Regions from separate parts of the Mesorhizobium sp. M6A.T.Cr.TU.017.01.1.1 genome, predicted to be linked through region 2. Evidence: predicted binding sites of a transcription regulator. Region 2 holds the regulator's gene; the other holds the start of a gene.

Region 1 (15,276 bases), on a different contig from region 2:
GGCCGCCGCGTCGCCAGCGCTCAACCACACTGATGCCGTCCATCTGCGGCAAGCCGATGTCGAGCACCACGGCGTCATAGGGCTCGGTATCGCCAAGGAAATGCCCTTCCTCACCGTCGAAGGCCCGGTCGACGACATAGCCGGCATCGACCAACGCGTCTGATATCTGCCGGTTGAGATCCTTGTCATCTTCGACGACCAGTACGCGCATGCTGGGATCAACACCTGTTGAAGAATTGGTCAGATATAGGCCGATTCCGACACGCTGGGAAACGGCGGGTCAATTCTGCGGAACGACGATCTCTGTGCGGCGCGGGCGCTGCCCGTCCTTGCCTGGAACCAGCACGACGATGACGCAGACCGGCTGGCCACCGCGCGTCGACTGTGATGCCTTGGCCAGCGTGCCGCCATTCTGCTCGGCGACCTGCTGACCGATCGCGTAGCAGTCGGAGGCAGCCAGGACGACCGGCCGGTTCTGCTCGGGCACGACGACCGGCAGCGCCGTCGCCTGCGATGCGAACAGAGCGGCCGCTGATAGCGCCAATGTCGCGGTTCGGAAGTGGGAACGAAGCGTTTTCATGGTCAGCGTTCTAACGCATCGGTGCTGAACGTGAAATGAACAGTGAACGCCTGCAACACATGCCTATCCCACCCCTGAAACGCGAGACAACCGACCTTATGATTTCGCCGCCCCAACCCGGCAAAATTCATCGAAGCGCCAGTCTAGACTGTGTTGCAGCCATATTGAAAGCGCGTCAGGCGTTTTCTTCCGTCACGGCGCGAAAACGCAGCAGCCCGTGATAGGCCGAAAGGTCCTCGTCGTAACGGCCCTCGGTGAATTCGAGCCTGAGATTGAGTCGGTGATGCTCGTCGAGCGCGAGCGCCGCATCCTGGAGCCGGGCGCTGACCATGTCCATCACATCGAGCATTTCTTTCCTGGCCTCGGACTTCGACCAGAAATGCAGCGTGAAAAGCTGCTCGGCGTCGTTCTCCATGCCCGTTGTCCAGTCGTAGACGCTGGTCCGGCCAAAGGTGACATAGGGAAACGGGACATTTTCCGGGGCATGGTCGAACAGTTTAGCGCCGCCCAATGCCGCTGACAGGAAACCATCACCGTTCAGCGTTTCGAACAAGGCCTTCTGCAGCGCGGCCGCCGGCGCGGTCATCGTCTTCTCCCTCGCCCGTCACGACTGAACAGGCCTTCACCGTCAGCGATTCCTGCTTGCAGCGTAGCCGCGTTGACGTTCTGGCGCCAGATCACGGGACGGTCGGGATTTATCGAAAATCGGCTGCGGTCAGCACGTACATGCTCTTGCCGGTACGGGCATAAGCATTCCTTGCGACGTCATGTATGGGACCGACAGCCGCATCGAAGGCGGCGAGATATGTGGCTTCGGCTGTCGCCGTCCCCGACGGTGCCGTCGAGATGGCATCTGCATCGACAAAGAAAGAAATCTGGGACATGCCGTCATAGCCGACGAAGCGGATCCGTCGGCTCGCTTCGTCGTAGCTGCGGCTTTGGTTTGGAAATGTCAGGCTCATGACTTGACGCCGTTAAGCGGCCCCCGCCTTCTTGACTGCCGCCCGCTTTTTCTTGGGGGCGACGGGATTGAGGGCCTCCGCGGCGCGGTCGGCCTCTTCCTTGGCCAGCCGCAGCGCCCGCAGCCTTGCCGTCTTGATGATCCTGGCCTTGGCTTCCGAAACATATTCGGCCGTTGCCTGGTTTCGCTCCGCGGTTTTCTTCTGCTTTTCCATGAAGCGCGCCTCAGCTTTTTCCATTATATTCTGACTGAATTCCGCCATCGATAAAATCTCCTTCTTGACTGAGATTATGAAAGTGAGTTTCTCATCTAAAATAGGTACTCGGATAGAAAAAATCAATTCCAGGATTATTTTATGCTCATCGAATTCATGGGAATGAAACTGCTAAATAATACTGTCAATAGTTTCCGATAAAGGACTAATATTTTTTGGCACTCCTATCTATCGAGTGCCAAAACGCCTATACAAGGGCGTGGCCGCCTAAGCCGGCCCCAGAAAGAAGTTCCCATGAAATTCCGGCCACTCCACGATCGCGTCGTTATTCGGCGCGCCGAAAGCGATACCAAATCCAAGGGCGGCATCATCATCCCCGACAATGCCAAGGAAAAGCCGCAGGAAGGCGAAGTGATCGCCGTCGGGCCAGGCGCGCGGGACGAAAGCGGCGCGCTGATCGCACTCGATGTCAAGGCCGGCGACCTCATCCTGTTCGGCAAATGGTCGGGAACCGAAGTCAAGATAGACGGTGAGGACCTTCTGATCATGAAGGAGGCCGACATCATGGGCATCATCGACAAGAGCGAGATGGGCATCACCGACAAGATCGTGGCTGCCAAGAAAGCCGCCTGATTGGAGCGCCGCGCGTCCTCTTGGACGCGCAGAAGATGCTCCAAGTTTTTGATTCAGGCGGGTGCTGCCAGCGCCTTGCCACAACCAATTGAACGGGACGAAAAAACATGTCTGCCAAGGAAATCAAATTCTCCACCGATGCGCGTGACCGGATGCTGCGCGGTGTCGAAATCCTCAACAACGCCGTCAAGGTGACGCTCGGCCCCAAGGGCCGTAACGTCATCATCGACAAGGCCTATGGCGCGCCGCGCATTACCAAGGACGGGGTGACGGTGGCCAAGGAAATCGAGCTTGCCGACAAGTTCGAGAACATGGGCGCCCAGATGGTGCGCGAAGTGGCCTCGAAGACCAACGATCTCGCCGGCGACGGCACCACCACCGCCACGGTGCTTGCCGCTTCCATCCTGCGCGAGGGCGCCAAATTCGTTGCCGCGGGCATGAACCCGATGGACCTCAAACGCGGCATCGACCTTGCGGTCACCGCCGTCGTCAAGGAAATCCAGGCACGCGCCAAGAAGGTCAAATCTTCCGGTGAAATCGCGCAGGTCGGCACCATTGCCGCCAATGGCGATGCCACCGTCGGCGCCATGATCGCCAAGGCGATGGACAAGGTCGGCAATGACGGCGTCATCACTGTCGAGGAAGCCAAGACCGCAGAGACCGAACTCGACGTCGTCGAGGGCATGCAGTTCGACCGTGGTTATCTCAGCCCCTATTTCGTCACCAATGCCGAGAAGATGCGCGTCGAGCTGGAGGACCCTTATGTCCTCATCCACGAAAAGAAGCTTGGCAATCTGCAGGCGATGCTGCCGATCCTCGAAGCCGTGGTGCAAAGCGGCAAACCGCTGGTGATCATCTCCGAGGACGTCGAAGGCGAAGCGCTGGCGACGCTGGTCGTCAACAAATTGCGCGGCGGCCTCAAGGTCGCGGCAGTCAAGGCGCCGGGCTTCGGTGATCGCCGCAAGGCGATGCTGGAAGACATCGCCGTGCTCACTGCCGGCCAGATGATCTCGGAAGACCTTGGCATCAAGCTCGAGAACATCACCATCGACATGCTCGGCCGCGCAAAGCGCGTGCTGATCGAGAAGGACACGACGACGATCATCGACGGTGCAGGCGAGAAGGCCACGATTCAGGCGCGTGTCCAGCAGATCAAGGGGCAGATCGAGGAAACCACTTCCGACTACGATAAGGAGAAGCTGCAGGAGCGGCTAGCCAAGCTCGCCGGCGGCGTCGCGGTCATTCGCGTCGGTGGTGCGACCGAGTCCGAGGTCAAGGAAAAGAAGGACCGTATCGACGACGCGCTGAACGCTACGCGCGCGGCGGTGGAAGAAGGGATCGTTCCCGGCGGCGGTGTTGCTCTGCTGCGCGCCAAGGCCGTGCTGAACGGGCTGACCGGAGCCAATGCCGATGTGACGGCGGGCATTTCGATCGTGTCGAGAGCGCTCGAAGCGCCGATCCGCCAGATCGCCGAGAACTCCGGCGTCGAAGGTTCGATCGTTGTCGGCAGGCTCATGGACAGCAAGGATCACAACCAGGGTTTCGATGCTCAGAACGAGATCTATGTCGACATGATCAAGGTCGGCATCGTCGACCCGGCAAAGGTGGTGCGGACCGCGCTCCAGGATGCCGGTTCGATCGCGGCATTGCTGATCACTGCGGAAGCCATGATCACCGACATTCCAGCCAAGGATGCCGCGCCTGCGGCCGGCGGCGGCATGGGGGGCTACTGACCATCGCCTAGACAAGCCTGCAGCGCCCGGCCGGAAAGGCCGGGCGACCGATCCCAACACCAACCAGGAAGGAACTGTTCCGTGGCCACACAAAGCAGCAAGCCATCTCTCGCGCGTCGATGGGAAGATTACCAGCCGGCCAAATCCACGCTTTTGTGGGCATGTGCGGCAACCGTCGTCGCCACGCTGATCATCGGTTTCAACTGGGGCGGCTGGGTGACCGGTGGCACCTCACGCGCGCTGGCGACAACCGCCGGCGACGTGGCGCGCGGCGAGCTGGCCTCGGCGGTCTGCGTCGATCGCTTCAATACGGCACCCGATGCCGCCGCCAAACTTGTCGAGTTCAAGGCCATAACCGACAGTTACAAGAAGCGGCAGTTCATCGAGACGGGCGGCTGGGCGACCATGCCCGGGAAAACCTCGCCCGACAGGCTGGGTGCGCAAAGCTGTGCGGTCGCTCTCGCCGCCTGATATCATCGACCTCTCCGAGAGAAACGAACTCTACACGAGAGCCTGAAAGAAAACCGCCGGGGCATCTCCCCGGCGCGCGGCCCGCCGGCAAGGAGATCGATCCATGATTGCGTTCGTCCCGAAGCCAAATGCCGTCGCGACAATCAAAGCGGTTGAGGAAAGTCGCTTCGATCGCATTCGTAGACTTGCCGATAAGCATAGGAAAGCTGACACCGGCACGATACGCCGCGACCCGCAAAAGACCGGCGACAAACGCCCTATGTGACGCCCGCGTGCCGCCACCTCACGAAACCGGTGCCGCACCGCCCTCTTCGGTGCGCCGCGCTATGAATTCGTCGAGGACGTCTGATGTGACAGCGGCCGAGGGCGGTGGCCGGAAGTCGGCCAACAGTCGTTTCCAGATGCCGGTGGCGCGCTCCGTGGCGGTTCTTGACCCGGCCTGCGTCCAGTTGCCGAAATTCGACCAGTCGGCCACCAGCGGCTCGTAGAATGCGGTGCGGTAGCGCGCCATTGTGTGTCCGGCCGAGAAGAAATGCCCGCCCGGCTGCACTTCCGCGATGGCCTCGAAGCCGATCGCGTCCTCGTCGCCAGGCGTCGCCGCGCAGAGTTCGGCGACCGTCTGCAGCGCCTCGATATCGGTGATCAGCTTCTCGAAGGAGACGCTCAGCCCGCCTTCGAGCCAGCCCGCGGCATGGATGCAGACCGTGGCGCCAGCAAGCACCGAGCCCCACAGCGCGAACTGGGTTTCGTGGGCTGCCTGCGCGTCCGAAATGTTGGCGGCGCTGCCGCCACCGGACCGCCAGGGAAGGCCGGTGAAGCGCGCAAGCTGACCGGCGCCGAGCGTCGCCTTGATGTGCTCCGGTGTGCCGAAGGCCGGCGCTCCGGATTTCATGTCGACATTGGACGAGAAGGAACCATAGACGACCGGCGCGCCTGGCCGCACGATCTGGGCCAGCGTCAGCCCGACCAGCGCTTCGGCATGCTGCAGCGTCAGCGCGCCGGCCACCGTGATCGGCGCCATGGCGCCGGCCAGGCAGAAGGGCGTGATGATCAACACCTGCCCCGCCTTGGCAAAGTCGATGATGCCTTGCGCCATCGGAATGTCGAGCTGACGCGGCGAATTGGTGTTGATGACGGTGTAGCAATAGGCCCCCGAACGGAATTCGTCCTCGGACAGGCCGCGCGCCAGCCGCAGCATCTCGAACCCGTCCTCGACCTGCGGCGTGCCGCGCGCGAAATGAACGGGAACTTGTCGGACAGCGTCAGCTGAGCCCGGTTGACGGCATAATGGCGCAAACGGTTGTCGATGTCCTGCGGCTCGATGCAAGGCCCCAGCATATGCAGGACGTCGAAATGCTGCACCAGCCGAATGAGATCCTCGAAAGCGGCAAGCGTCCCCGGCCGCCGGCCGCGCTCTAGATCGGTGACGTTCGGCGCGCCGGATCCCGCCAGGAACGTCATCGAGCCGAGCTCGAGCATCAGGTCTCGGGCACGGTCGCCGGCGTGCGCCCGGATCGATTTCGGCGCCGAGGCCAGCGCCGCCGCGACGATGTCGCGGCCGAGGCGCACCATCTGACTGTCCTCGTCGACCAAAGCGCCGGCACGGGCAAGAATGAGACGCGCTTCCGGCAACAGCACCTTGACACCGAGTTCCTCGAGCACGCGCAGCGCCGTGTCGTGGATCGCGGCGACGTGGTCGGCCGAAAAGACAGGCTGCGGCAGGAACGGGTTCTTCAGCGAACGATAGTCCGGCCGGCGGCTGCTCTCGCTGCCAGCCTCGCCGGTTCGTCCGCGCCTGCGTTCGCGCCTGAGGTTGCGTGCGGCGTCATCGACCATGGCGGATACTCCTCATTGCCGTATTGCCTTGCCCTGGGGATCGTAGGGAGAGGCCGCGATGACGCGCGCCGGCCGTTCGTTAGAGGCGGCAGGATACTTGCACTGTACATATGTGTCTAGTATGGTTGTATGCAGCTCTCCCCCATGCCTATTGTGCGGCCATGATCATGATTGCTCCGCGGGACGAGCCGGCGCCCGGCAACATCAAGGTGACGCGCTGGGACTGGATCAGTCTTGCGCTCCAGACATTGATTTCAGACGGCATCGAAAGCGTGCGCGTGCTGCCGCTCGGCCAGAAGCTCGGCGTTTCGCGCTCAAGCTTCTACTGGTATTTCGATAGCCGTCAGGATCTGCTCGACCAGTTGCTTGCCCATTGGCGGGATACCAACACCAAGGCGATCGTCGAACGCGCGCAGCGGCCCGCCGAAAGCATCATCATCGGTGTCATGAACGTGTTCGAATGCTGGGCGGACGAGCGCCTGTTCGATCCTAGGCTCGACTTCGCCATCCGGGAATGGGCGCGTCGCTCCGATGACGTGCGCCGGGCAATCGACCAGGCCGACAATGACCGCCTGGGCGCGATCCGCGACATGTATCGCCGGCATGGCTATGATGAAGAGGATGCCTTCATCCGCGCCCGGGTGCTCTACTACATGCAGATCGGTTATTATGTGCTTGACCTCAAGGAGCCGGTCGAGGCGAGGGTCAGTCATCTCGCCGCCTACCTGCGCAGTTTCACCGGCCAGGAGCCAAGCGACGCCGACGTGGCGCATTTCATGCGCTTTATCGCGGCGCGGTAATATTGAAAGCGGATGCGCGCCTGCAAAGCGGTGGAGGTGGCCCCTCAAACTCCTATCTAGAAACTGTAACGCGCAAGTCTACCTCGCCCTTGTGAGCGGCGCCAAAATGAACGAATAGTCTTGGTAGGCGCGTCGCCCTGAAATTGCCCCGTGCAGTTTCTCACTGGGAGGCGTAGCCGCAGCCGGATCCTGGAATGGCCAGTCCTTTGAAACCACGCAAGAGAAGAGGTCCGATTGCCGCAAGACTGCTGGCTGCGGATGCGTGGTTCGATTCCTCGCTCTACGAGATCGGCTTCAAGGCGCGCCGGTTCTGGGAAGCGGCCACCATTTTTTTCCGGCGCTTCCGCGTCTCCGGCTGGCGCCGCGGCATCATCGAACTGTTGAGCGAGGCCTTCACGCTCGGCGCCGGCGGCATCGTCGTCATGCTGGCGCTTGCCCTGCCAGCCTTCCAGGAGACCGCCGGCGACTGGCGTGCCCAGGGTGATTTCGCCGTCACCTTCCTCGATCGCTACGGCAACGAGATCGGCCAGCGCGGCATCATCCAGCGCGATTCTGTGCCGGTCGACGAGATGCCCGACCAGGTCATCAAGGCGGTGCTGGCCACCGAGGATCGGCGTTTCTTCGATCACCACGGCATCGATGCGCTCGGTCTTTCGCGCGCGATCTTCGCAAATGTGCGGGCGAATTCCGTGGTGCAGGGCGGCTCGAGCATCACCCAGCAGCTGGCCAAGAACCTGTTCCTGACCAATGAACGGACATTGGAACGCAAGATCAAGGAAGCCTTCCTGTCGCTGTGGCTCGAGGCCAATCTGTCGAAGAAGGAGATCCTGCAGCTCTATCTCGACCGCGTCTATATGGGCGGCGGCACCTTCGGCATCGAAGCGGCCGCTGATTTCTATTTCGGCAAAAGCGTCAAGGATCTGAACCTCGCCGAAGCGGCGATGCTGGCCGGCCTGTTCAAGGCACCGACCAAATACGCGCCGCACATCAACCTGCCTGCTGCCAGGGCGCGGGCCAATGTGGTGCTGTCCAATCTCGTCGAGGCCGGCTTCATGAGCGAGGGCCAGGTGCTGCAGGCGCGGCTGCATCCGGCCGAAATCGTCGACCGCGGCGAGCAGAAAAGCCCGGATTACTACCTCGACTGGGCATTCGAAGAGGTCAAGAAGATCGCGGCGAAATCCGGCCAGCATTCGCTGGTCGCTCATACCACTTTCGACGCCAACATCCAGAAGGCGGCGGAAGAATCGATGGAGTTCCATCTCCGCCAGTTCGGCAAGGAATACAACGTCACCGAAGGCGCCATGGTCGTCATCGAAACCAATGGCGCAGTCAGGGCGATCGTCGGCGGCCGCGACTACGGCGCCAGCCAGTTCAACCGCGCCACCAAGGCGCTGCGCCAGAGCGGCTCATCGTTCAAACCCTATATCTATGCAACGGCGATGGAGCACGGCTTCACTCCGGACTCCGTCGTTTCCGGCGGGCCGATCTCCTGGGGCAGTTGGTCGCCTCACAATTACAATGGCGGGTCGGCAGGCAAGGTCACGCTGATCACGGCGATGGCCAAATCGATCAACACCGTGCCGGTGCGGCTGGCCAAAGATTATCTCGGCATCAAGCCGATCAAGGCGATGGCGGAAGCCATGGGCGTCGAATCGCCGCTCGAATCGCACAAGACGATGGTGCTCGGCACTTCGGGCATGACCGTGATGGACCAAGCGACAGGCTATAGCGTCTTCGCCCAGAACGGCTTTGTCGGCTCCCGGCATGGCATCACCCAGCTCGTCACCCATACCGGCGAGATGGTTTACGATTTCGCCAAGGATGCGCCGCCGCCGCATCGTGTGCTGTCGGAACAGGCGCTGAAATATATGAACACCATGCTGGCGGCGGTGCCGGTGATGGGCACGGCGCGGCGCGCTGCCCTTCCCAACATCGTTTCGGCCGGCAAGACCGGCACCACGCAATCTTACCGTGATGCCTGGTATGTCGGCTTCACCGGCAACTATACGGCTGCCGTGTGGCTCGGCAATGACGACTTCACCCCGACCAACAACATGACCGGCGGTTCGCTGCCGGCGATGGTGTGGCAGCGGCTTATGGTCTATGCGCACCAGAATATTGATCTCAAGCCGATCCCCGGTCTCGATCATCCCTTCGTTGACGAAAAAATTGCCGCCGAGGCCGAGGACGCGGAAAAGAAGAACGCCGAGCAGGCAGCGGCCGACGCCGCCGCCGAGCGCCCGCCGGTGCTGTCCAGCCAAACCACGCGGGCGCTCAAGGACATCACGAGGCTGTTCCAGTCGGCGCCCGTTCTCAAGGCACCTGCGACGCCGGAGACCCTATCGGCGCTTTGACGCCCGCACACGACCGATCATGCTCGCGCCGGCAATTCCACAGAGGTCCGCTTGCCATAGCCCCCTGCCCCGCGATATCCCCGAGCGGCACTCCTCTTTCCCGCGGCTCCTCATGCTCAAAAACGCATTCCTGACGCTCCTCGCGCTTGCCATAACCATCGGCGGCGGCGGCGGCAGTGTCTGGTACGCTCTCAAGACGCAGGATGGCATCGGCGCGATCCGGATCGGCCCATGGACGGCGTTTCCCGATATCGGAACGCAGGCGGCGGACCCCTATTCGAAAGCCCGTGTGGCGCGCGAGGGTGTGCTGGCGCTCGGGCAGGCAGAGGGCCTGTCTTTTGTCGCCGAACGCGATTCCGGCGGCGAGCAATTGAAACGTCAATGCGCCTATGAAATAGAAGGCGGATTTCCCACGGCCCGGTTCTGGACCCTCTATGCCACCGATCAGTCGCTCGGCGTGATCGAGACCGAAAAGCCGAGGCTTGCGGCACTTCAATCCTACCAGGTGCTGCGCCAGCCCGACAATTCGGTGGTGATTTCCGTCGGCCACCGCCCCGCGCCCGGCAACTGGCTGCTTTCCGACGGCTCCGGTCGGATGTATTTCGTGCTGACATTCTACGATACGCCGATCGCCAGCAGCACGGGTCTTTCGGATATCACGCTACCGCAGATCCTGAAGGTCGGCTGCAATGCGTAGGCTGCTGCACGCGATCTTGCTCGGCCTGCTTGGCGCCGGTGTCGTGCATATCATCGTGCTGCTGCTCGTCCCGGAATTTTCCGAACGTGACGCCTGGTCGCGTCTGGCCATGGCCTCGGACCTCTATAGGATGACCAGGCTGGACGCAGAGGCCGGCGGCACGCCGGTGGTAAAATCCGTCGATCCACTGTTTTATGCGGCGGCTTGCCGGTTCGATCTGTCCGAAGGGATCGTGCGGGTCAAGGCACCCGGAAACGTCCCGTTCTGGTCCGTATCGGTCTATGACCGCAGCGGCCACAACATCTATTCCTTCAACGACCACAGTGCGACCGGAAGAGTGCTGGACAGTATCGTATTGACGCCGGCGCAGATGATCGAGATCCGCAAGAATCTTCCCGAGGAATTGCAAGGGGCAATCTTCGTCGAGGCGCCCATCGACGAAGGCATGTTCGTCATCCGCTCCTTCGTGCCCGACGACAGCTGGAAGCCGGTCGTGTCACGGTTTCTCGAGCAGAGTTCCTGCGAGCTGCAGGATTTCTAAAGGGATCCCGAAACTCAGTGGTGCGGAACAGGCAGCGTCCCTGACGAGCCCGGCTTGTCCAGACCGGCGCCTGTCCGGGTCTCGCCCGTCAGTGGCCGTTGCTCATAACGGACGCCGGGGAAAATGATCACCGCCGCCGGCGTACCGGTGTTTCGTTCTGCTCGATTGGTTGCCGCCGTTCGCGGCACGAAAGACAGTACCATGCCCATGGTTCGTGCATTCCTCTCGGTTGCCCCGGAGCACAACGCAACGCCTCCAATCTGATTAAGGACGGCAGTAGGTTAACGGAACGCTAACGGATCGCCGCTAACTTGATCTTTGTTCTTGCGAAATGCGAAACCGACACAGTCCCGGTCGAGCATGGTCCAGATTGTGTCGAGTGTCAGGCGTATCCTTCGTGTCAGCTTCGGATTTCAGGCAAATCGCTATACGGGCTGAATCGGGAAAGGCTGAAAGGCTGTTCCGTGCCGCGGTGTCGGCGTTCTGTTCGCTCACCCGCCCTTCGCGCCGGGAGATCGCACAGCTTGAAGATCTGACGCTTCCACTTTTCGCCAATGTGTCGGTCGAATCGCGCCGCTACGTCGCTGCCGCCCTTTCCGAGTGCGAATATGCGCCCACGGCGCTGGTCCGGCGGCTTTGCGAGGAGCCGGTCGACATCGCCGCCCCGCTGCTCATCCGCTCGCGCGCGCTCAGCAACATCGATCTCATCGCGCTGATCGGGCGGCACGGCCTGCCGCATGCGCGCGCCATTGCGCGCCGCAAGGACCTGAACCCGACCATCGCCCACCTGATCAAGGCGCTTGAAAAGCCGACGCTGGTGAGCGTGCGTCAGCCGGAGGCGATCGCTAAGACGGCGCCCGAAAGCGCCGAAGTCGTTGTGCCCGGCCCCGAGAGGCAGCAGGAGCCCGGCGCCGCCGCCGAAAATGCAAGGCGCCGGCTGCGGTCGATGATGCATGCCGACGCGGAGAGCGGCGGCGCAACCATCAATCCGTTCACCGGTGCTGAAACCTATGTCAAACTGCGCGAGACGGCGCTGACCGGCAACGCCGCATTCTTCCAGACAGCACTGGCCGACGCGCTCGAAATCGATTTTTCAACGGCGCGGTCGCTCACCGCAACCCAGAACTACACGTCGCTGCTGGCCGCCCTGCGCGCGCTCGACCTCAGCGAAGACAAGGCGTTCCTGATCACCGTTGCCGTCTACCCCACAGAGTTTCCGCATCCGCAGGCCATCCGCATCTTCCTCGACCGCTACCGTCTGCTGCGTCGCGATGCAGCGCTGGACAGGGTTCGCGGCTGGAAGGCCGAGATACTGTCGAAGGCCATTCGCAGTACCGGACCCGTTGCGGCAAACGCCGACATCCGTAAGGCAGACAGCGACAATGCTGCCATCAGCCTTAAGGTGCGGCGCGTCTGAAGAGATTCAAGCGACGCGCCTTAAGTTTTTTGTTTTTATGCATGTCGTTATCCCAAAACCGCTGCGCACTTTTGGGCGACATACATGAAGGCGCGGCGCGTCTGAAGAGATTCAAGCGAACGTTTCAAGCCTTTGTCTTTCATGCATATCGTTAGAGCGACTTGACGGAAATAAGCTCCTCGACGGGAACAGCGCCGGCCTCGATCTCGACCACCCAGATGTCGGGATCGAATTTTTTCTCCCTTTCCAGTCGCGCGTCAAAGACGGCGGCATCGTCGCCAGCGCCGAGCAGGCTGAAAAACCGGTCGTCGGGTTTGGCTGAATCGTAGCTCGTCTGCGGCGCCGGCCCAAACAGGGCGATCTCGCCCATGCGGCCACGCGCCAGCACGAAGACCGCGCCGGCCTCGGTCGCGCCGCGCTTAACCACGGCGGCGAAGCCCCCGGCGCTGAAAACCCGGCGCAAAAGGGCCGACACCCACAGATCGGTGGTTACGCGCATGGCAAGGTTCTGGACGACATCGGACGGTACTTAGAGCAAAGGTCCGAAAACCGAAATCGGTTTTTGCCCATCCGGTTGGCGAACGCCTCGACCGTCAGGCGTCGACTGTCAGTTGGTCAGGCCGATCTCGCGCATCTTGACGTAGACGACCTCGTCGGGCTCGCCAGTCTCCGGTAGCCCGAACAGTGACTGGAACTCCTTGATCGCTGCCTTGGTGCGTGCCCCGACCACGCCATCGAGCTGCATGTCGTCATTGCCAAATGCCTTCAAACCGGCCTGAATCTTGATAATGCGGGCGTCAGGTGCCTGCGCCGACGCATCCGCCGGCGCCGAAGCGGAAACGGGAATCGCGGCCATGTCGTCCGGGCGGGGCGCCGGATGCGGCACGACCGTCGAGGCGGTTGGCGTGGCGCCTAGTTGATCGAGCAGCACACTGTCGATCTCGCCGGAAGCGTTGAGCCCGACCTTCTGCTGATAGGCCTGTATGGCGTTGCGCGTGTTGGGGCCGGAAATGCCGTCGACGGTGCCGGAATAGAAATCGAGATCCTTCAAGATGCCCTGGACCTGCTTGACGACTGGATCGCTCTTGATCGGTGCCGGAGCCGGGCCGGGCCGCACGATGTTGATGGTGGTCTCTGGCTCGTCGGCGTCTGCGCGAGGAAAGCCCTCTATGCTCCTGGTCGCGAAGAACGCGCCGGCATGAGGAAAAGGCTGATACCACAGGGCATTCGCCGAGACGTAAAACAGCGTCACCAGGAAGGCGGTCGAACCGCCGACCAGAATCGGATTGCGCGAGATCAGGCTGCCGACGGCGACCGCGCCACCCTGGAAGGCATTGCCGCGGCGCTTGACCGCCTTAGGCTGTTTTGCGGAGCGAGCCATGCCTGTCCCCTTTCGTCTCCGCCTTGGCCACGGGCATCGGCAGCACGCCGGGCTTGTCCGTCGAACGTCCCTTCGGTCCGTTCACCGGCAAGCTGATCGTTACTGTGGTGCCCTCGCCCGGCATGCTTTCGATCGACATCGTGCCCTCGTGCAGCGCCACCAGGCCCTTCACCAGCGACAGGCCGAGCCCGGTTCCCTCGAAGCGGCGCGTATAGTCGTTCTGGATCTGCATGAACGGCTTGCCGAGATTGGCAAAGTCTTCCTCGGCGATGCCGATGCCGGTGTCCCTGATCCAGAAATGCAGTCGCGAGCCGATCCGCTTGGCGCCGACGATGACATCGCCGCCATCGGGCGTGAACTTGATGGCGTTGGAGACGAGATTGATGAGTATCTGCTGCACGGCACGGCGATCAGCGTTTATCTCGCCGGCATCCGGTGCGATCTGAGCCTGCAGATCGATGTTTTTTGCCTCGGCCTGCTGCCGCATCATGGACTGGCACATTTCGACCGCTTCCACGAAACGGAACGGTTCCGGCTCGGCCGCGTAGGCGCCCGATTCGATCCTCGACACGTCGAGTATCGAGGTGACGACGGCAAGCAAATGCTGGCCGGACTCCTTGACCAAGCCGACATATTCCTTCTGGCGCGGATCCTTGAACGTGCCGAACATCTCATGCAGCAGCATGTCGGAGAAACCGATGATGGCGTTCAACGGCGTGCGAAGCTCGTGGCTGACGACCGCCAGAAACCGTCCCTTCGCCACTTCGGCAGACGCGGCCGCCTCGTTCGCAGCGGCAAGCTCTTCGCGCAATCCGGCGACTTCGTCGTTTTCGCGCAAGACGAGCGTGAAGACGTCCTGCTGCTCCTTCGCCCGCGTCAGCTCAAGGGAAAACGGCCGGTAATTGTCCGCCGTTGGGCCGTGGCCGTTTTGCGGCAGCCGGACGCGAAAATCGAGCCGGCGCGTCGACGCGCCATCGCGCATGTCGGCCAGCGCGCTGAGGTATGCGACGCGATCGGACAGATGGATACGATCGAACAGGCCAGTACCGAACAGCAGCTCCGGCTGCAGTTTCAGGATCGTGCGCGCTTTTGCCGACGCATCCAGAACCTCGCCATGCCTGCCGACCCGCAGGACAACGGCGTCGATGACGTTCTCGAGCCGTTCGTCGGTCGCCGGATCAAGCTGCGCGCCGGCCGGGCTGCCAAGTCTCGCGACGCGGGGAACGAGGGTGAGCGCCCAGGCCAGCGGCAGCAACCAATGCCACGCAGCGATTTCTGCCGCGCCGAACGGGAAGACGGAACCGGCAAAAGCCTGCAGCACGATAGCGACAAATGCGGATACCGCACCCCACAATGCAGCGCGACGAGACGCGCCAATCCACCAGGCTTCGAACGGGAGCGCCACGACAAGCATGGCAACTGGAGAGGCCAGACCGCCCGCCGCGGCAATGACGCCGGCAAGGGCAAGACTGCCCATCGCCAGGGCGACCTGGCTGGCGAACGCCATCTTACCCGATGCTGCCACCAGCAAGGCGGCAAACCAGCAAAGGCCGAAAGCCGCAAAGATCGCAGCCATGGTCAGGGCCGCGCCCATGCCCGAGGTGACCAGCGTGACTGCTGCACCTGCGGCGAAGAACGGAGCGGCCAGCATGACACCG
Region 2 (15,276 bases):
GTAGAATTTGACCTTATCGGTCGTCTGCATCTCCACATAGTCTTTCGAATAGCGGTCGATCGCCTTCCAGTGCATGTCCTGCGAGGCCGCCTCGACCGCATTGGTGATGATGGCCTTCATCTGGTCAGGCAAGGCGTCGTATTTCGCCCGGTTGAACAAGATCTCGAACTGCTCGGCATTCTGGTGATAGCTTTGCAGCATGCAGATCTTGGAGACGTCCGGGAAGCCGAGGACCCGATCGGACGAGGCGTTGTTGAACTCGGCCGCGTCGATCAGGCCGCGATCCAGAGCCGCGACGATCTCGCCGGCCGGCAGCGCGTTGACTGCGGCACCGAGCGCGGTGAAGACGTCGATCGAGATGCCGACGGTGCGGAATTTCAGGCCCTGGAGATCCTCGGCCTTCGCCACAGGCTTCTTGAACCAACCGAGCGGCTGCGTCGGCATCGGCCCGTAGAGGAACGAAACGACATTGGCGCCGATGGATTCGTAGAGCTTTGCGAGCAGCTCCTTGCCGCCGCCGTATTTGTGCCAGGCGAGCAGCATATTGGCATCCATGGCGAAGCCCGGACCGGAACCCCACAGCGCCAGCGCCGACTGTTTGCCATAGTGATAGACGACCACGCCGTGGCCGCCGTCGAGCGTTCCTTGCGACACCGCGTCAAGCAGACCGAAGGCCGGCACCACGGCGCCCGCCGGCAGCACCTCGATCTTCAGGTCGCCGCCGGTCATGTCGTTGACCTTCTTGGCGAAATCGAGCGCGAATTCGTGAAAGATATCCTTGGAAGGCCATGTGCTCTGCCAGCGCATGCTGACCGGCCCCTGTGCCTTGACGACGCTCGGCGCGGCAACGATCGCCGCAGCTGCCACGGCCGCCTCGCCAAGGAACTTGCGGCGCGACCTCAAATTCTGGATACTTGCTTTGGTCATCGGTTCCTCCCGAAGGTGTCGGCTTTTCAAGCCCACGTCCGACAATACTACTCAAAGACGGCCCAGCAAAAATTGCAGCGCACGTCCCATTCGCCTAAACTAGTGCGGTTCTCTCTTAAGGACAGGGGCCGGTACTTTCCCAAGCAATGGGCGAATAGCAGTTACGCGCGCGACGGTAGCGCCCACACGTTCTTCCCGGCGATAAGTGTTGCGGCTACTGTTACATTCTGGCGCTGATCAATGAATCCTGAGCTAGTTTCGTCCGTAGAAAACATTCTCGACATGCACCGGCCAGCGCCAGGGCAGCACCGCCACCATGTCGAAGCGCGCCGACAATCTCCCATAGTCGGATTGGCGCGACAGCCAGAGGTCGGCTGCGCTTTCGATGCGGCGCTCCGATTCGTAGCGAACAGCCTCCATCGCTTCCATCAGCGTGCGGCGCGCCTTCACTTCGACAAACAGCACCAGGTCGCCGCGGCGCGCGATCAGGTCGATCTCGCCGAACCGCGTGCGGTGGCGGCGCGCCAGGATCCGGTAGCCTTTCACCATCAATGCTGCCGCCGCCAGCCACTCGCTGCGATGGCCGCGCCGATAGGCCTGCCGGCGGCTGGCGACTGGGCGTTCAGCCATCGCCGTCTTTCCCGATCTCCCCGTTCTGCCCGGCATCCTTGAGCTCGAGCAGTCGCCGGTAAAGCGCCTGCTTCTGGCCGCCGGTCATCTTGGCGGCTTCCGCCGCCGCCTTGGAGGCCGGCATCTCGGCGGCAAGCGAAAGCAAAAGCCGGTCGATGTCTTCAGGCTCGTCGGCGGTCGCTTCCGACGGGCCGACGCAGATGACGATCTCGCCCTTCGGGGTGTCGGCCGCCTCATAGTGTTCGGCGAGCGACTGCAAGGTGCCGGTCCGCATTTCCTCGAAAGTCTTGGTCAATTCGCGGCCGATCGCAGCTTTGCGGGCGCCACCCAGCGCCTCGACCATGGCGCCAAGCGTCTCGGCCAGCCGGCGCGGCGATTCGAAGAAGATCAGCGTCGCCGGCACGGTTTTGAGCGCTTCCAACCGCGTCAGCCGCTGTCCGGTCTTTACCGGCAGGAAGCCGGCAAACAGAAACGCGTCGGAGGGCAGGCCGGACGCCGTCAGCGCCGCCAGCGGCGCCGACGGGCCGGGGATCGGCACGACGCGAATGCCTTGGTCGAGGGCTTCGCCGACCAGCCGGTAGCCGGGATCGGAGATGAGCGGCGTGCCGGCGTCCGAGATCAGCGCCACGCTCTGCCCGGCCAGCAAGGCCGCAATCAGTTTCGGCCCGGCCTCCCCGGCATTGTGCTCGTGATAGGCAGTGGTGCGACGGCGGATGCCGTAGCGGTCGAGCAGCACACGGCTGACCCGCGTATCCTCGCAGGCGACGATATCGGCGGCGGCCAGCGTTTCAAGCGCGCGTAATGTGATGTCGGCGAGATTGCCGATCGGCGTCGCCACCAAATAGAGCGCCGGCGCGAGCGGGCGGGCTGATATCTCGGTCTGGCCGATTACATAGCTGCGTTTTGCCAACTCGCCGGCCACCGGTGTCCCCTGTCAAGCTCTGACACTTGAATGCATCCGGCCCTGTTTGGCACGGCTCACGCCTGGTTGCAAAACCTGCGCCGAAGTGAAGCGGCCGCCATGCCTTCGCCACAGTACGGAACGAAACCATGCCCGGCGGATTTACCCCTGATCTCGGGAGGAGCAGGATGGACAGCCTCAAGATACAGGACGCTTTCGAACCCTACTATGCAGGGCGCAAGCGCTTTGCCGCGCGAAAGGACAAGCGCCAGCCTGCCAAAGCCGGCGCGGGCCTGGCCAAAAAGCCGCGAAAGCGTCGTCCTTCAAAGGCAACCAACCTGGAAATCGAGCCTTCGACCGGTAGCACGATGGAGCACTGACCAGACGATGCCCAATCGCTTCGACATTTTCATCACCCGCCTTGAAACGAAAAGCTCCCGCAATGGAGCGCCCTCACACCCCATAAGCGATCAAAACCGTGCCCGCCGCGACAAGGGCGACGCCGCGCCGGCTCGCTCCGGTGAGGCGGACGCCGAGAAAGACCACGCCAAGCGCCGCCACAAGCACGACGCTTGACTACCGCAACCTCGCGATTGGCCGAGACACTTCTCTCTTCGTCATCCCCGGGGCAGAGCAAGGAGCGAAACGACGCGGCGCAGACCCCAAAGATGACGAAAGCGCCGGTGAAAACGCTCAGCCACATCATCAACCCAGATATTTCGAGACGCGCGCTTCCAGAAGGCGAACTAAGACCGGGTCCATAAATTCATAATCGTCCGGAATATCGAGGCAGATCACACGAGCCTTCTTCAGGCTGGCCTTGAATTTCTTCTGCAGTTTGGCGCGGTGCGCCTTTTCCATCACGAAGATGATGTCGGCCCAGGAGACGAGGTCGTGCGTCAGCGGGTTGTCGGCATCATGGTTGGTACCGGCCGATGCGACCTCGATATCCCTGCGGCCGCAAAACACCTGTTCCGCGGTCGGGCTGCGCAAGCGGTTATGGCTGCAGACGAAGAGGACGTTCTTCAACGGGTCCCATCTTCCAGTTTGAACATGATCTGGTCCGAAACCGGATCCCACTTTTCGGGATCATGCTCTACCGCGCCAGATCCGCCACCACGGCGTCGAGCACGATCATGCCAGCCGGCGTGGCGCGCAGGCGGGCATTGCCGATCGGCGCCACCAGCCCCTCGCCCTGCAGCACCGACAGCCGCGCCGTCGACAGGCCGCGGCCGGAAAACGCTTCGTAGCGCGAGAGGTCGATACCCTCGGCCAGCCTCAGCCCCATCAGCAGGAATTCGTCGGCCTCTTCCGAGCGCGTCAGGGTCTCGCCGCCGGTGATGCCATGGCCCTTGGCCTCGACCAGATTGGCCCAGGTTTCCGGCATTTTCTCCGCGATCGTCACCCCGCGGCGGCCGTTCTCGACGAAGCGGCCATGCGCTCCGGGACCGACGCCGACATATTCGCCATAGCGCCAATAGGTGAGATTGTGCCGGCTCTCGGCACCTGATCTGGCGTGGTTGGAAATCTCGTAGGCCGGCAGTCCATGCGCGGCGGTGATCTCTTGCGTCAGCGCATAGAGATCGGCGGCGTGGTCGTTGTCGGGAATGGCGAATTTCCTGGCCGCATGGAGCGCGTGGAATGGCGTGCCTTCCTCGATGGTCAGCTGGTAGAGCGATAGGTGGTCGGCGGCGTGGCCGATCGCCTGCTCGAGCTCCATCTGCCACGCTTCCGGTGTCTGGCCGGGCCGTGCGTAGATCAGGTCGAAGGACAGCCGCGGAAAGATTTCACGCGCCAGGCCGATCGCATGCAGTGCTTCATCGACATTGTGCAGCCGGCCGAGGAACCGCAGATCCTTGTCGTTCAGCGCCTGCACGCCGAGCGACACCCGGTTGACGCCTGCCGCCCGGTAGCCGCGAAAGCGCTCGGCCTCGACCGAAGAGGGGTTGGCTTCCAGCGTCACCTCGATGCCATCGGGCACCGTCCAGTTCCTCGCCACCGCGTCCAGCACCGTCGCCACGGTTTGCGGCTTCATCAGCGACGGTGTGCCGCCGCCGAGAAAAATGCTGGTCACCTCGCGCGGTCCGGTCCGGTCGCGCATCGTCGCAAGCTCGGTCTCGAAGGCGCGCGCAAAACGCTCCTGGTCGACCGGCTGGTGGCGGACATGGCTGTTGAAGTCGCAATAGGGGCACTTGGCCGCGCAAAACGGCCAGTGGATGTAGACGCCGAAGCCGGGGCTACGGTCGAGCAGCATGGTCATTTCACGCCCGATCGTGCCAAATCCAGTCTGGCTTGCGCGAATTTCTGGAAGGCGCGGGCGCGGTGCGACAATGCCGTCGGCTGGCCGGGCTTCCAGCCATGTTTTTCCTCAGCGGTCATCTCGCCGAAGGTCTTTTCGAAACCGTCCGGCACGAACACCGGGTCGTAGCCAAAACCGAGTTCACCGCGCGGCGGCCATACCAGCGTGCCCTCGACCTCGCCGCGGAAATATTCAGCCGCGCCGTCTGGAAAGGCGAGGCAGATGACGGCGACGAAGCGGCCCTTGCGCTGAGCCGGCGCGACCGCGCCGATTTCCTGCAACGCCACTTCCGCTCGCTGCATCGCCATGCCGAAGTCGCGAGACCCGTCCGGCGCCTCGGCCCAGTTGGCGGTGTAGACGCCGGGCGCTCCGCCCAGCGCATCGACACATAGGCCGGAATCGTCCGACAATGCCGGCAGGCCTGTCGCCTTGGCTGCGGCTAAAGCCTTGATTAAGGCGTTCTCCTCGAAGGTGGTGCCGGTCTCGTCCGGCTCCGGCAGGCCGTATTCCTTGGCCGACTTCGCTTCTATGCCGAATGGCGCCATCAGATCGGCGAATTCCCGCAGCTTGCCGGCATTGTGGCTGGCGACGACGATCTTATGTCCATCAAGCGAATGCATCAGATGCCCCAGATTCTTGGCTCGGCGAATTCGATCGAATTGCCGGAGGGGTCGCGAATATAGATCGACCGGCCGCCCTGCGGCCATTCGAACTCGCTTTCGATGGCGATTTTCTTCTGCTCGAGATGCGCTTTCCAGCGCACGATCTCGTCCGCGCTTGCTGCAAAGCAGAGATGGCCGTCGCCGACCGTGCCGTGCGGCGGCACTTTCAGCCTGGCGTCGGGCGCCGGCGGCACCTTGGTCGCCTCCGCGTTGAAGATGAGCAGCACGCCGTCCCCGCAACGGAAGAAAAGATGCCTGCCGTCGACCTTGCCCAGCAGATCGAGCCCAAGCACGCCGGAATAGAAGTCTTCCGCGGCATCGAGGTCGGTCACATAGAGGGCTGATTCGAGGATGGCGGAAGGAATCATGACAGAACCGAAAATTAACCTACAGCCATCTGCTGTAGGCTGACCAGTCGCGCAATGCCCTTCTTGGCCAGTTCCATCAGCGCCGTGAACTGCTCTTCAGAGAAAGGCTCACCCTCGGCCGTGCCCTGGATCTCGACGATGCCGCCCTTGCCGGTCATGACGAAGTTGGCGTCGGTGCCGGCCGAGGAATCCTCGAGATAGTCGAGGTCGATGACCGGCTGGCCGTCATGGATGCCGCAGGAGATCGCCGCGACATGGTCCTTCAGCACCTTGGCGACGCTGGTCATCTGCCGGGCTTCCATCCAGCGCAGGCAGTCGTAAAGCGCCACCCAGCCGCCGGTGATCGAAGCGGTGCGCGTGCCGCCATCGGCCTGGATCACGTCGCAATCGACGGTGATCTGCTGCTCGCCGAGCGCCTGCAGGTCAACCACGGCGCGTAGCGAACGGCCGATCAGCCGCTGGATTTCCAGCGTGCGGCCGCCTTGCTTGCCGGACGAAGCTTCGCGGCGCATGCGTTCGCCGGTCGAGCGCGGCAGCATGCCATATTCCGCCGTCACCCAGCCTTTGCCGGAATTGCGCATCCAGCCCGGCACCTTTTCCTCGAGGCTGGCCGTGCACAGCACATGTGTGTCGCCGAATTTCACCAGGCACGAACCTTCCGCGTGCTTGGAGACGCCACGTTCGAAGGAGATGGCGCGCATTTCGTCGAATTGGCGTTTGGAAGGGCGCATTCAGGCTTTTTTCCTATCTTTTTCGGAATCGTGGCCGGCTTGTAGCCGCATGGGGCGCAGGGCGCAAAGGAAAATGGCCGGTTGCGCGGGCGCGGCCGAAGTCTATATCTTTGGGCCGGAGGTTTTTGGCCCGAATGACCAAGGCAGTCGATCCCAATTCGCAGTCGCCCGTGCTTCAGTCACCCGGGTTTCAATCGCCCGCGTTTCAATCGCTCGACATGCGCTCGCGCGACATCTTTCGGCGCATCGTCGATTCCTACCTGAAGGACGGCGAGCCGGTCGGCTCACGCAGCCTGTCGCGGATCCTGCCGTCTTCGCTGTCGCCCGCAACCATCCGCAACGTGATGAGCGATCTCGAGCATCTCGGACTGATCTACGCGCCGCATATCTCGGCCGGCCGGCTGCCGACCCAGGCCGGCCTGCGCTTCTTCGTCGATGCGTTCATGGAGCTTGGCGACCTCTCCGATGAGGAGCGCCGCATCATCGAGGCACAGGTGCGCGCCTCCGGCTCGGGCGCGACGCTGGAGCACATGCTCACCGAAGCCAGCCAGATGCTGTCAGGCATGTCGCGCGGCGCCGGCCTCGTGCTTGCCGCCAAGAACGAGGTGGCGCTGAAGCACATCGAGTTCATCCAGCTCGAGCCGACCAAGGCGCTGGCCGTGCTGGTATCGCAGAACGGCGACGTCGAAAACCGCGTCGTCGATCTGCCCGCCGGCATCACCGTTTCGCAATTGCATGAAGCCTCGAACTTCCTCAACGCCCACATCCGCGGCCGCACGCTGGCCGAGGCGCGGATCGAGATCGCCCGCATCAAGGAAGAAACCAGGGCCGCCCTCGACACGCTGTCGCAGGACTTGGTCGAAAAGGGCCTGGCGGTCTGGGCAGGCGCCGACAGCGGCCTGCCGGCGCGTCTCATCGTGCGCGGCCGCGCCAATCTGCTGGAAAACGTCACGGCCCAGGCCGACATTGAGTTGTTGCGGCACTTGTTCGAGGATCTGGAGACGCAGGACGGGCTGATCCAGCTTCTCGATCTTGCCGAGGAAGGGTCCGGCGTGCGCATCTTCATCGGCTCGGAAAACAAGCTGTTTTCGCTGTCGGGCTCGTCGCTGGTCGTGGCGCCCTATCGCGACAAGGATGCCCGCGTCATCGGCGCGCTCGGCGTCATCGGCCCGACCCGGCTGAACTACGCACGCATCGTGCCGATGGTCGACTATACCGCGCAGCTTATTTCCCGCATGCTGCGATAATGCATGTCGCCCAAAAGCCTGCCCTCGGGCTTGACCTGCGATGCGCAAGCGGTTTTGGGATAACGACATGCATAAAAACAAGAAAGCAAAGCGCGTCGCAGGAACCCTTCAAACGCGACGCGCTTAGGCCGGACCTCAAGGAGAAAAAAATGGCGCTGGAATCGTTCAAGGCCCAGATCAGCCTGTTGCTCGAGCAGATGATCAACCAGCCCGAGGATCAGCATGAAGTGCAGGAGCAGCTACGCGAAAAGCTGAGGGAAATGCGCGCCATGGGCCTGCCGCTGCCGGCCGATCTCGTCGCGCTGGAAAAGCGCCTCGACGACGATTTTTACGCAGCCGGAAACTGAGTTCCGAAAACCGATCGATTCCGCTTCAACTCTCCGTGTGCGCGTCATGCGCGTCACCTACGGCAAAAGTCCGTCCTGATCGGCGAGTTCGCCCGGCCGGTAGTTCTGGTGCAATCGAATCCGGGCCTCAGGGAGTACACGCCTGCCAGCCTTTGTGCGACAAGGCGCAGTCTTAAAAGTCGATTCCGTTTTGGGGTCATGCGCTAAGGCCGAAATCATGACCCTCACCGGATTCCTCGCCTACAGCGCGGCCCTCGGCATCGCCGCCGCCATTCCTGGCCCAGGTCTCACCGCGCTTATTGCGCGTGCGCTTGGTTCCGGCTTTCGCTCGGCGCTCGCCATGTCTTTCGGGCTGATGCTCGGCGATCTCACCTATCTCACCGCCGTGGTGCTCGGCCTGGCCCTCGTCGCTCAGACCTTCGGCATGACCTTCCTGGTAATCAAATGGCTGGGCGTCGCCTATCTCGCTTTCCTTGGCTGGCGCTTCTGGACGAGCGGCATCACGCCCGAAACGGTGGAGGCGAAGAAAGGCAGGGGCGGGCTGGTGTCGAGCTTTATTGCCGGCCTCGCCGTCACGCTCGGCAATCCGAAGACGATGATCTTCTATCTCGCCATCACGCCGACCATCGTCGATCTGAAGACCATCACGCTCGCCGATTACGGCATCCTCGTCGCGCTGACGCTCTTCGTGCTGCTGGTGGTGCTGGTGCCCTATCTGGCGCTGGCGGCCAAGGCGCGCGGGCTCCTGAAGTCGCCGCGTGCGCTGCGGGTGCTGAACCGCACCGCCGCCGGTTTCATGGTCGGAGCAGCGGCTGCGATCGCCGCCCGGCAATAGGCATCTCGCGGTCGAGCCATTCCTAAACAGGACACCGCCTGAAATGCTTTTCCAGGCCGAAGCTGTTTTCAGCATGCGTCCCACTCGGATATTTTCAACCGACAGACTATCTTGCGCGGCGGATGGCCCTATCTTATGCCCGCCTGACACTTGCCTGACTGACTCTGGCCAACCTGACGCTGGCCGATCTGACCTCTGGCCCATCTGAACTCGGGGAGCGAAACCAATGAACAAGCCCGCCACCACCGCGCATGTGCCCGGCCGCGGCCGCATCTACAATTCGATCACCGAAACGATCGGCGACACCCCGCTGGTGCGGCTCGACAAGTTCGCCAATGAAAAGGGCGTCGTCGCCAATCTGCTGGCCAAGCTCGAATTCTTCAACCCGATCGGCTCGGTCAAGGACCGCATCGGCGTCTCGATGATCGAGGCGCTGGAGGCATCGGGCAGGATTGCGCCCGGCAGGACCACGCTGATTGAGCCGACCTCGGGCAACACCGGCATCGCGCTCGCCTTCGCCGCCGCCGCCAAGGGCTACAAGCTGATCCTGACCATGCCGGAGACCATGTCGGTCGAACGCAGGAAAATGCTGGCGCTGCTCGGCGCCGAACTGGTGCTGACCGAAGGGCCGAAAGGTATGAAGGGCGCCATCGCCAAGGCCGACGAGCTGGCCGCGACGCTGCCGGACGCCATCATTCCGCAGCAGTTCGAAAATCCGGCCAATCCGGAAATCCACCGCCGCACCACGGCCGAGGAAATCTGGAATGACACCCAAGGCGAGGTCGACATCTTCGTCGCCGGCATCGGCACCGGCGGCACCATCACCGGCGTCGGTCAGGTGCTAAAGCAGCGCAAGCCCTCCGTGTATGTCGTCGCCGTCGAGCCGGAAGCCTCGCCGGTGCTGTCGGGCGGCCAGCCCGGCCCGCACAAGATCCAGGGCATCGGCGCCGGCTTCGCGCCGAAGATCCTCGACACGACGATCTATGACGAGATCGTCAAGGTCTCCAACGAGGATTCGGTCGCCAATGCCCGGCTCGTCGCCCGCCTCGAAGGCGTGCCGGTCGGCATCTCCTCGGGCGCCGCCCTCCAGGCGGCGATCGTCGTTGGCTCTCGGCCGGAGAACAAGGGCAAGAACCTGGTGGTCGTTATTCCATCCTTCGCCGAACGCTATCTGTCGACGATCCTGTTCGAAGGGCTGGGTGCTTAGGTCCTCGACACGGGAATTCCGATAGATTCGTAGCATTCTTTCGCGCCCCCCTCTGCCCTGCCGGGCATCTCCCCCACTTGGGGGGAGATTGGCAGCTTCAGCGCGCAGCTCACTCCTGCAACGTTGGCGGTTGGCGAAAGTCGGAATGATGGCCGATCTCCTCCCGTGTGGGGGAGATGTCCGGCAGGACAGAGGGGGCGCTGTCCCGCCGGCATCAAAAGTTCCGCGGCGACACTTCGGTCTGGACCGCTGAAAAAACACCTGTGGCGGCCGCCGCTCGCTTGAGTAAAGTGGCGCTTCCGGTCAGATCGTCGCCGGCCTTGCATCGGCTGGCGGAGGATTTCATGTACAAGCTCTATACCCGTGCCAACACTGGCGGCTTTGTCGTCGAGGCGGCGCTCGCTTTGGCGGGTGTGCCTTTCGACCAGGTCGACGTTCCGAAATCGACCTCGCCCGATCAGGCCTTTCTCGACATCAGCCCCTTGAACCAGGTGCCGGTCCTGGTCTTGCCGGACGGAAGCTCGATGACCGAGTCGGCGGCGATCTGCATCCTGCTTGCCGAACGCCACCCGGAAGCAGCTCTGGCGCCGGCAGCGAACTCGCCCGCCCGCGCCGATTTCCTGCGCTGGATGACCTTCATGTCGTCGGTCATCTATCAGGCTGACCTGCGGTTCTTCTACGCTCATCGCTACACCGCCGATCCCGGCGGCGTGGACGCCGTCAAGCAGGCGGCGATCTCGGAAATGGATCGCGGCTTGGCCATTCTCGATGCTGCCCTCGAAGGCCGTGACTGGCTGGTCGGCAACCGGCTCTCGCTGGCCGACATCTATCTTATCATGCTGGTGGCCTGGCATCCCGAGATTGAAAAGGTCCCCAGCGCCTGGCCGAACATCGAACGCCTGTGGGCCAAGTTGCGGGAGCATCAGGTGATGAGGACGCTGAACGCCTCCCACGCCATGTGGCCGGCCTGAACGGATCGTGTTGCGTCAGTCTTTTTCCGCGCGGCTGAGCCCTGCCCGTCGTTCCTGCAGGAACCGGCGCACGGCCGGATCACGTTCGAGGCCGATCGCCCGGTCATAGGCCTCAGTCGCTTCCCGAGTTTTGCCGAGCCTGGCCAGGAGGCCCGCGCGGGCGGCCCAATAAGGCTGATAATCATGCAGCCGCTTGTCATCGCCAAGCTCATCAAGTGCGCTCAATCCCGCCGCGGCGCCGTCGGCCTCGGCAATGGCCACCGCGCGGTTGATCGATACCACCGGCGAGGCGGCAATCACCGACAGCGCGTCGTAGAGATGTCTGATCGCGACCCAGTCGGTCCGGCCGGTCAGCCGTCTTGTCGTATGGGCGGATTGCACGGCCGCCTCAAGTTGGTAGCGACCGACAACGCCCTTGGTCGCGGCGCGCCGGAGCAGTGTCTCAGCTTCGTCGATCAAGGCGCCGTCCCACAGCGCAAGCTCCTGCTCGGCCAATGGCACATAGTCTCCGGAGGCACTGCGCCGCGCCGCACGCCGCGCCTCGGCAAACAGCATCAGCGCCAGCAGGCCAAGCGCTTCCGGCTCGTCCGGCATCAGCGACGCCACCAGACGGCCGAGCCAGATGCCTTCGGTCGCGAGATTGCGGCGCTGGGTTTCGGTGCCGGCCGGGTCGGACCAGCCCTCGGCGAACGCGGCATAGATCGCTTCCAGCACCGCATCCAGCCGCTCGCCGAGCTCGGTTCTTTCAGGCACCCGGAACGGAATGCCGGTCTCGCGGATGCGGTTTTTGGCGCGCACCAGGCGCTGGCCCATCGTTGCCGGCGACACCAGGAAGGCCGAGGCGATCGTCGCCGCGTCGAAGCCCAGAATGGCCTGCAGGATCAGCGGCGCTCGCACGCCCGCCTCGATCGCCGGATGGGCGCAGGCAAACATCAGCCGCAGCCGCTCGTCGGGCAGGTCTTCATCGATGATGCGAGCCTCCATCTCCTCGGCGATCAGCCTGAGATGGTCGCGGCCCGCCTCGCTGGTCAGCCGCCGCCGGATGGCGTCGACGCGGCGCCGGCGCGCCACCGCCAGCAGCCAGGCTTCGGGCTTCTGCGGCACGCCGGTTTGCGGCCAGCGCTCCAGCGCCGCCGCAAAGGCGTCGGCCAGGGCGTCCTCGGCGCTGACTACATCACGCATGCGCGCGGCGAGATAGGCGATCAGCTTGCCGTAGCTTTGCCGGGCGGCCGCTTCCGCCGCCGCCCGCGCGATGTCAGGCCGTTCCGATATCACATTGTCTGTTCCCAGATCGGCCGCACCTCCACCGTGCCGGTGCTGGCACCCGGGCAGCGCGCCGCCCAGGCAATCGCGGCATCGGCATCCTCGGCCTCGATCATGTAGAAGCCTGCGAGCTGTTCCTTGGTGTCGGCATACGGGCCGTCGAGCACGTTGGTCTTGCCATTGGCCATCCGCACCGAGGTCGCGGCCTGGGTCGGTTTCAGCCGGTCGCCGGCCAACCAGGCGCCGGACTTCTTCAACGCCTCGGTATAGGCGCCATAGGCTGCGCTGATCTCGTAGGTCTTGTCCGTCGGCGCGGCCGCCATCGCAGCTTCGTTCACGTAGATCAAAAGCATGTATCGCATGGTCTTCTCTCCCATGTTCACAGGGCCGCATCATTGCGAGCCGGACGTATGTCGCGCGGCCCGGCCCGATTTCGACAGGCGTCGGAAAATCTTTCGGCTCCGATGGCGTTTTACGCAAGCGGCCATGCGTTGCGGCATCACTCAGCCGTTCGTCTAATGGATACTATTGCGGGTTGGCATTTCCCGCCCGCTGTCTAAACTCGCCTCGGCTCGTGCTGGGAGGGTGGTACGGCCGCTGATATTTCAGGGAGGAAATCGCATGCTCAATTTCAGGACGAAGTTTGTTGCCGCCGGCGCGCTGGCGCTGTCGCTGGGCCTTGGCGCGGTGTCGGCCAAGGCGCAGGAATTCATCAACGTGCTGACCGGCGGCACCTCGGGCGTCTACTATCCGCTCGGCGTCGCGCTGTCGGAAATCTACGGCAAGGGCATCGAAGGTGCCCGCACCCAGGTCCAGGCGACGAAAGCTTCGGTCGAGAACCTCAATTTGTTGCAGCAGGGCAAGGGCGAGATCGCCTTCGCGCTCGGCGATTCCGTCAAGCTGGCCGCCGAGGGCAATACCGAAGCCGGCTATCCGGGCAAGCTCGACAAGCTGCGCGGCATCGCCGCCATCTATCCCAACTACATCCAGATCGTTGCCAGTAAGGAGTCCGGCATCAAGACGCTCGCCGACCTCAAGGGCAAGAGCCTGTCGGTCGGCGCGCCGGCCTCCGGCACTGAGCTCAACGCCCGCGCCATCTTCGCCGCCGCCGGGCTGAAATACGAGGATCTCGGACGGGTTGAGTATCTGCCCTTCGCCGAATCGGTCGAGCTGATCAAGAACCGCCAGCTCGACGCCACGCTGCAATCGGCCGGCCTCGGCGTCGCCTCGATCCGCGACCTCGCCACCTCGGTGCCGATCAACGTCGTTGCCGTGCCGGCGGAGGATGTCGCCAAGATCGGCTCGCCCTATCTTTCGGTGACCATTCCTAAGGGCACCTATGAGGGCCAGACCGAGGATGTTGCGACCGCCGCCGTCGGCAACTTCCTCATCACAAGCGCCGACGTCTCCGACGAGACCGCCTATCAGATGACCAAGCTGCTGTTTGAAAATCTCGACCAGCTCACTGCTGCCCATGCCGCCGCCAAGGCGATCGACCCGGCCAAGGCGCTCGACGGCATGCCGGTGCCGCTGCATCCAGGCGCCGAGAGGTATTACAAGGAGAAGGGGCTCATCAAGTAAGCCGTCCCCTCCCCCTTGAGGGGAGGGTGGCCATCCGCCGAAGGCGGATGGACGGGTGGGGTCCTCGGCGACGCGCTCCAACTTTCTCAGTTAAAGGTCGAGGCAGTTGAGGCGACCCCACCCGCCTCGCTTCGCTCGGCACCCTCCCCTCGAGCGGGAGGGGAGCGTCCCGCCAGGAGCCCGCCAATGACCCGTTCTGAAACTCCGACCGAAGAACAGCCAATTGAAGGGCTGCCGCCGGGTTTTGGCGAAGGCATCGCCGGCAAGGCCGCCTTTCTCATCGCTGTCGCCTTCTCCGTCTTCCAGATCTACATCGCCGCCTATGGCAGCCTGCCGAGCCAGGTGGTGCGCGCCATGCATGTCGGCTTCTTGCTGCTGCTCGGCTTTGCCCTGATCGCCAATCTGCGCGCCACAAGCATCCCGGCGAAAGCAGCGTTCTGGGCACTCGGCGTGCTCGGCTTCGCCACCGGCCTGTATAATTGGGTGTTCTATGCCGACCTCATCCGGCGCTCCGGCTTCCTCACCACGCCGGACCTGATCGTCGGCACGGTGCTGGTCGTGCTGGTCTTCGAGGCCGCGCGGCGGTTGATGGGACTGCCGCTTGCCCTGATCGCCTTGATCTTCCTCGCTTACGCATTTGCCGGCAATCACCTACCGTCGCCCTTCATCCATCGCGGCTATGATTTCGCCCAGCTCGTCGACACCTTCGCCTTTGGCACGGAAGGCATATACGGCACGCCGGTCTACGTCTCGGCCGCCTACATCTTCATCTTCGTCGTCTTCGCCGCCTTTCTCGAACGCGCCGGCATGATCGCGCTGTTCAACGATTTCGCCCTTGGCCTGGTCGGCTCGTGGCGCGGCGGCCCGGCCCAGGTCTGCGTCCTGTCATCGGCGCTGATGGGCACCATTTCCGGCTCCGGCGTCGCCAACGTGGTGGCCAGCGGCCAGTTCACCATCCCGCTTATGAAGCGCTTCGGCTTCCGCCCGGCTTTCGCCGGCGCCGTCGAGGCGACCTCCTCGATGGGCGGCCAGATCATGCCGCCGGTGATGGGCGCGGTCGCCTTCATCATGGCCGAGACGCTGAACATCCCCTATGCCGAAGTGGTCAAGGCGGCGATCATCCCGGCACTGCTCTATTTCGGCGCCTGTTTCTGGCAGGTGCATCTGGAAGCCGGCAAGGCTGACCTGCACGGCATGGCCAAAGCGGATCTGCCCAATCCGTGGGACGCGGTGAGAAGACACTGGCCGCTGGTTCTGCCGCTTGCCGCGCTCATCTATCTGCTGTTTGCCGGCTATACGCCGATCTT

The links. The regulator HrcA, encoded in region 2, represses chaperone genes, less so after heat shock. The targets are predictions, from matches to a motif close to GTTAGCACTCNCNNNNNGNGAGTGCTAAC.
Region 1: EOB36_RS01140 (co-chaperone GroES) is a predicted target of HrcA. The motif match lies at 1,970-1,998, and genes of this name have one in related genera.

What each region holds. Positions count from the first base shown of each region.
Region 1 is NZ_RZTA01000002.1:68,531-83,806, reverse strand. It holds gene EOB36_RS01165 (response regulator transcription factor) at 1-211, opposite strand, end outside; gene EOB36_RS01160 (hypothetical protein) at 281-580, opposite strand; gene EOB36_RS01155 (DUF3168 domain-containing protein) at 756-1,166, opposite strand; gene EOB36_RS01150 (DUF1488 domain-containing protein) at 1,276-1,542, opposite strand; gene EOB36_RS01145 (hypothetical protein) at 1,555-1,803, opposite strand; gene EOB36_RS01140 (co-chaperone GroES) at 2,050-2,388, shown strand; gene groL (chaperonin GroEL) at 2,496-4,121, shown strand; gene EOB36_RS01130 (hypothetical protein) at 4,203-4,592, shown strand; gene EOB36_RS34250 (hypothetical protein) at 4,696-4,857, shown strand; partial or broken gene EOB36_RS01125 (trimethylamine methyltransferase family protein) at 4,876-6,428, opposite strand; gene EOB36_RS01120 (TetR/AcrR family transcriptional regulator) at 6,590-7,228, shown strand; gene EOB36_RS01115 (PBP1A family penicillin-binding protein) at 7,423-9,582, shown strand; gene EOB36_RS01110 (DUF1214 domain-containing protein) at 9,695-10,279, shown strand; gene EOB36_RS01105 (DUF1254 domain-containing protein) at 10,272-10,820, shown strand; gene EOB36_RS01095 (hypothetical protein) at 11,218-12,237, shown strand; gene EOB36_RS01090 (DUF1491 family protein) at 12,389-12,736, opposite strand; gene EOB36_RS01085 (peptidoglycan-binding protein) at 12,845-13,618, opposite strand; gene EOB36_RS01080 (HAMP domain-containing sensor histidine kinase) at 13,593-15,276, opposite strand, start outside.
Region 2 is NZ_RZTA01000098.1:3,274-18,549, reverse strand. It holds gene EOB36_RS25425 (TRAP transporter substrate-binding protein) at 1-927, opposite strand, end outside; gene EOB36_RS25420 (YraN family protein) at 1,180-1,557, opposite strand; gene rsmI (16S rRNA (cytidine(1402)-2'-O)-methyltransferase) at 1,550-2,479, opposite strand; gene EOB36_RS25410 (hypothetical protein) at 2,647-2,838, shown strand; gene EOB36_RS36000 (hypothetical protein) at 2,846-3,034, shown strand; gene EOB36_RS25400 (low molecular weight protein tyrosine phosphatase family protein) at 3,164-3,487, opposite strand; gene hemW (radical SAM family heme chaperone HemW) at 3,555-4,718, opposite strand; gene rdgB (RdgB/HAM1 family non-canonical purine NTP pyrophosphatase) at 4,715-5,377, opposite strand; gene EOB36_RS25385 (VOC family protein) at 5,377-5,787, opposite strand; gene rph (ribonuclease PH) at 5,802-6,518, opposite strand; gene hrcA (heat-inducible transcriptional repressor HrcA) at 6,653-7,765, shown strand; gene EOB36_RS25370 (hypothetical protein) at 7,915-8,112, shown strand; gene EOB36_RS25365 (LysE family translocator) at 8,330-8,947, shown strand; gene cysK (cysteine synthase A) at 9,174-10,154, shown strand; gene EOB36_RS25350 (glutathione S-transferase family protein) at 10,499-11,125, shown strand; gene EOB36_RS25345 (DUF6596 domain-containing protein) at 11,141-12,397, opposite strand; gene EOB36_RS25340 (YciI family protein) at 12,397-12,750, opposite strand; gene EOB36_RS25335 (TAXI family TRAP transporter solute-binding subunit) at 13,010-13,969, shown strand; gene EOB36_RS25330 (TRAP transporter permease) at 14,156-15,276, shown strand, end outside.